Regions from separate parts of the Pseudarthrobacter sp. PvP090 genome, predicted to be linked through region 1. Evidence: predicted binding sites of a transcription regulator. Region 1 holds the regulator's gene; the other holds the start of a gene.
The links. The regulator LexA, encoded in region 1, represses DNA repair genes until DNA is damaged. The targets are predictions, from matches to a motif close to TCGAACANNTGTTCGA.

Region 1 (2,452 bases):
GGAGGCCCTCGACGAGCTCGAGAAGCTGATCCGGGCCTCCGGCGGCGGGGCCCTGTGCCTGTTCTCCTCCCGGCGCGCCGCCGAGGACGCCGCCGAGGCGCTGCGTCCGCGGCTGGACATGAGCATCCTTTGCCAGGGGGATTCGACCATGACGGCGCTGGTGAAACAGTTCGCCGACGAACCGGACACGTGCCTCTTCGGCACCATGTCGCTGTGGCAGGGCGTCGATGTGCCGGGAACGTCCTGCCGGCTCGTGGTGATCGACCGGATTCCGTTCCCGCGGCCCGACGACCCGCTGATGACGGCACGGTCCCGTGCGGTGGCCCAGGCCGGCGGCAACGGGTTCATGAGCGTTTCCGCGACCCACGCCGCCATCCGCCTGGCCCAGGGTGCCGGCCGCCTGATCCGCACGACGACGGACCGGGGAGTGGTGGCAGTGCTGGACTCACGGCTCTCCACCGAGCGCTACGGGGGATTCCTCCGCGCCGCACTGCCGCCGTTCTGGCCCACCACGGACCCCGCGGTAGCCCTCGCGGCACTGGAGCGGCTCGCAAAGGAATCCGGGCAGCCCGCCACGTAGTCCGGCGGGAACGTCCGGAGGATGCGCGAAGGGCCCCGTCCGATGCCGGCGGGGCCCTTTTCGCTGCTGTTGATGTACCGGCTGAGCGGTCCTAGAGGGAGCGCAGCACCGAGACGACTTTGCCCATGATGACGGCGTGATCGCCGAGGATGGGCTCGTACTGGGTGTTCTGCGGCAGCAGCCAGGTGTGGCCGTCGCGCTGGCGGAACGTCTTGACCGTCGCCTCGTCGTCCAGCAGCGCGGCGACGATGTCCCCGTTGACGGCGTCGCCCTGCCGGCGCACAACCACCCAGTCACCGTCGCAGATGGCCGCGTCGATCATCGAGTCACCCGCGACCTTGAGCATAAACAACTCGCCGTGGCCCACGAGCTGGCGGGGCAGGGGCATCACGTCCTCGACGACCTGGTCGGCCAGGATCGGCCCGCCGGCGGCGATGCGGCCCACCAGCGGCACCATGGCGGTGTCGGTGGCGCTGGCCAGTTCGGACACGGACAATCCGCCGACAGTGCGCAGGCCGCCGGACTTCCCGGTTCCTGGAATCTTCGCGGTTCCCTCGTCGAGGGTCAGCGGCATCAGCACTTCCATGGCGCGGGGGCGCTTGGGGTCGCGCCGCAGGTAGCCCAGTTTCTCCAGCTGTGAGAGCTGGTGGGTGACGCTGGAGAGGCTAGCCAGGCCGACGGTGTCGCCGATCTCGCGCATGGAGGGCGGATAGCCGTTGTCCGTCACCGAGCGCTGGATGGTTTCCAGGATCTTCTTTTGCCGGACGGTGAGGCTCTTGGGTGGCCGGGCCGCCTGCGGGCCCCGCTGGGTGGCCCTGCCGCCAGTGGCTTGTGCTGCCATGTTCGCCAACGCCTTTCCGTTCCGCCCGGCCGCCGTGGCTGCGGCTGCCGGGAACTTCCGGCCTGAAATGTCAGACCCTGCTGATCAACTGCAGAAGTGGTTGTTCTTTGACTCAAACGTAGGCCAGCCACACTGCTTTTTCAAACATTTGTTCTAGCGAGTCTCGACATTGTTCGTTAATAAGTGCTAAAACAGAACAAGCAAGGTTCGAATATGTGTTCTAGTAATTCGCTGCTAGGGCGTGGAGCACTGTTCGGACACAGCATGACGTTCGGTTCTTTGTTCGAAGGTTAGGCCGGTTGGCGGCAAGTACGTGGAGTACGCCGGGCGGCACAGTATGGTCCAGGAGGGCTCAGTTCATGTCAGCATCAAGCGCATTTCACGACACTTTCGGCCGCGACGCATTCGGCGACTACGGCCGGCCCGACGGCGGTGCATCTGCCGGCCGGCGGGGCCCGGCCGGCAGGAACGGCGCTGCAGGCCGCGGACCGCAGGTCATGCGGGAGCCGCTGCAGGTAAAGCAGGCGCCGCTGCGGCTCACCCGGCGGGGGCGCTTTGTCTTCATCGGGGTGCCGCTGATCCTGCTGGCGGCGCTCATCCTCTCCTTCAGCGGTTTCCTCAATGCCCCCGCCAAGGCCGCTGAATCCGCAGCCGAGCTGTCGCTGACCCCCACCGTGACCGTGACGGTGCAGCCCGGCGAGTCACTCTGGGCCATCGCTGAGGCCGTGGCACCGGAGCGCGACCCCCGCGACGTCGTCACCGACATCATCCAGCTGAACAACCTGGAAGCGGCCCGTGTTGTGCCCGGCCAGGCGCTCTTCATCCCGTCCAAGTAACCCGGTCGACCCGTCACAGTTTCAGCGCCCGCCGCGATCTCACTTAAACTGGTGCAGTGACTGACCAGCTAGAGCGCCTGAACCGACTTCCCCTCCGGACCAATCTGCGCGGCCTGACGCCGTACGGCGCGCCGCAGCTGGACGTCCCCATCCTGCTCAACGTCAATGAGAACACCCACGGTGTCCCGGCCGATG
Region 2 (2,452 bases), on a different contig from region 1:
GCCATCCTGACCGGCGACCTCTGCCTGTCGTTCAGCGAGGAATCATTTACCGAGATCGGGCAGAGCGCAGCCTCGGGAAGCCAGGCACGGCTGATCTTCAACCTGATGCGGGCCGAGGTCATGGCGGGCCAGTACCTCGACATCCTCGAAGAGGTCGCCGGACCCCGCCGCGACCGGGCCGGAGCCGTCAGCCGCGCCCAGTCGATCATTCGCTTCAAGTCGGCCAAGTACTCCACTGAACATCCGCTGGCTCTGGGCGGCGCCCTGGCTGGCGCCCACGACGAGCTGCTGCGGGGCTACTCGGCATTCGCCCTCCCCCTGGGCGAGGCCTTCCAGCTCCGCGACGACGTCCTGGGGGTCTTCGGCGATCCGGTCACCACCGGCAAACCGGCGGGAGACGATCTGCGTGAAGGCAAGCGCACCGTTCTGATCGCCTTTGCCCTGGACCTGGCCAGCCCCGCCGAATCCGCGTTCATCGACGCGAAGCTGGGCAGCCCCGGACTGGACGAAGCCGACGTGGACGAAATCCGCCGCATCATCGCGGACTGCGGCGCCCTCCAGGCCACGGAAGTGCTGATCGATGAATTTGGCCGCGCAGCTTTCGCCGCACTGGACCTCCTGCCGCTGGAGGAGCTGCCCAAGACGGCGCTCCGGAAGCTGGCCGAGGCCACGGTCAGCCGCGCAGCCTGAATCGGAGTCCCGGCAACACCCCAACCCGGCAGGACCAATAATGCAGGCCCGGCACCTCAGATGTGAGGTGCCGGGCCTGCATTATTCAAGGACGGGGGCGTTGTTCGCGGCTACCAGGCCAGGGACTGCGCCCGGCGCCGGATTTCCGTCTTGCGCCCCTCCCGGAGGGCGTCGATCGGACGGCCGCGAAGGGATTCATCCGGCGTAAACAACCAGGTGATAAGTTCTTCGTCGGAATAGCCGGCGTCGGCGAGGACCACGATTGTTCCCTTGAGGCTCTCAACGGCATGGCCGTCCTGGATGAATTCCGCAGGAACGCAACGGATCCGGCGTTCACCGACCCTCAGAGCAGCCAGCGCGCGTTCGTCGAGGAGCGCATGAACCTTAGTAATCGAGACGTTCAGGAGCTGTGCGACATCGGGCAGGGGCAGCCATTCGCCCACAAGGCTTTCTACATTACTCACGGATCAAGATTGCCATGTCTGCGGGCTCTGCGCCTAGTCGGTGCCCGCCGGCTAAGTGCCGGCTGCCTCCGGCCGCACGCAGCCCCCGATCGACACTCCACAAATTCCTGTTTGCGGAAGGTCAAACAGTTCTTGTGCTAATCCCCAAATTATGAGAGATTCACATAGATCACATTTGTAACAATCATAACTTGAGTCACACTGGTAACACCAGTACTGCCGGCCAGAACCGCAGCGTTCGCCGCTGAGAAGAGGACCTTTCCCATGACGACGTCACGTTCGCCACAGCCCACTGCGCGGCCCAGCCTGCCGCTGATTGCGGCCACAACGGCAGCCCTTCCCGCCGTCGTCCTGTCTTCTTTGGCGATCGCCCAGCCGGCTGCGGCGGATTCCCGCTCCCAAGCCATCCCGGCCACGCTCGCTGCGGCCATGCAGGCACAGGCCCAGGGGCAGACCGCCCGGGCGCTGGGTTCCGCGATGATTCCCGCCGGATCCGTCCCGGCGTCCCTGCCGTCCGCCTTCCGTCCAGCAAAGGTTTCCGTCCCGGCGGAGTACACAATCGCCCGCGGCGACACGGTCAGCGGCATCGCCGGCAAGTTTGGCCTGGACACGTATGCCGTCCTGACATTGAACGGGCTGCAGGCGAACACGATCATCTACCCCGGCCAGAAGGTCAAACTGGGCGGCACGGCCACAGCACCGGACCCGGCGGCTCCCGCCACGTCCGCCGTTGCTGCGGGCGGCAGCGTCTACACCGTGAAGTCAGGCGACACGCTCGGCGCAATCGCAGCCCGCCACGGCGTCAAGCTCTCCCACGTGTTCGAGTGGAACGGGCTCAACATGGGCTCCATCATTTACCCCGGCCAGAAGATCAAGATCGGCGGCGGCACCGAAGCTCCTGCCCCGGCTGGCCCCGCCCCGGTGGCGCCGGCGGCGACCCCGGCTCCCGCCCCCGCGTCAGGTTCCTACACCATCAAGGCCGGCGACACCCTCTCGGGCATCGCCGCCAGGAACGGCGTCAGGCTCGCCGACATCCTGTCCGCCAACCGCCTGACGATGAGCAGCATCATCTACCCGGGCCAGAAGCTGGCGCTTTCGGGCGCATCCATCGCACCGGCCTCCACTCCGCCCGCTGCCACCGTCACGCCGCTCGTCCCGAGCACCTTCCTCGGCTACACATACCCGGCCGCCGTCGTTAGCTCCGCCAACCGGAACAAGGCCCTGCTGAACGCCTCGCCGGTGCCCAGCCGTGAGCAGATGAAGAACATCGTCGCGGACACGGCGCGCCGCATGGGGGT

Region 2: a site for LexA is predicted at 1,276-1,291, ahead of ABIC21_RS03525 (LysM peptidoglycan-binding domain-containing protein). Genes of this name have one in related genera too.

What each region holds. Positions count from the first base shown of each region.
Region 1 is NZ_JBEPPO010000017.1:53,011-55,462, reverse strand. It holds gene ABIC21_RS17930 (ATP-dependent DNA helicase) at 1-580, shown strand, start outside; gene lexA (transcriptional repressor LexA) at 672-1,421, opposite strand; gene ABIC21_RS17920 (LysM peptidoglycan-binding domain-containing protein) at 1,781-2,257, shown strand; gene ABIC21_RS17915 (histidinol-phosphate transaminase) at 2,314-2,452, shown strand, end outside.
Region 2 is NZ_JBEPPO010000002.1:353,938-356,389, forward strand. It holds gene ABIC21_RS03515 (polyprenyl synthetase family protein) at 1-690, shown strand, start outside; gene ABIC21_RS03520 (Rv2175c family DNA-binding protein) at 801-1,154, opposite strand; gene ABIC21_RS03525 (LysM peptidoglycan-binding domain-containing protein) at 1,419-2,452, shown strand, end outside.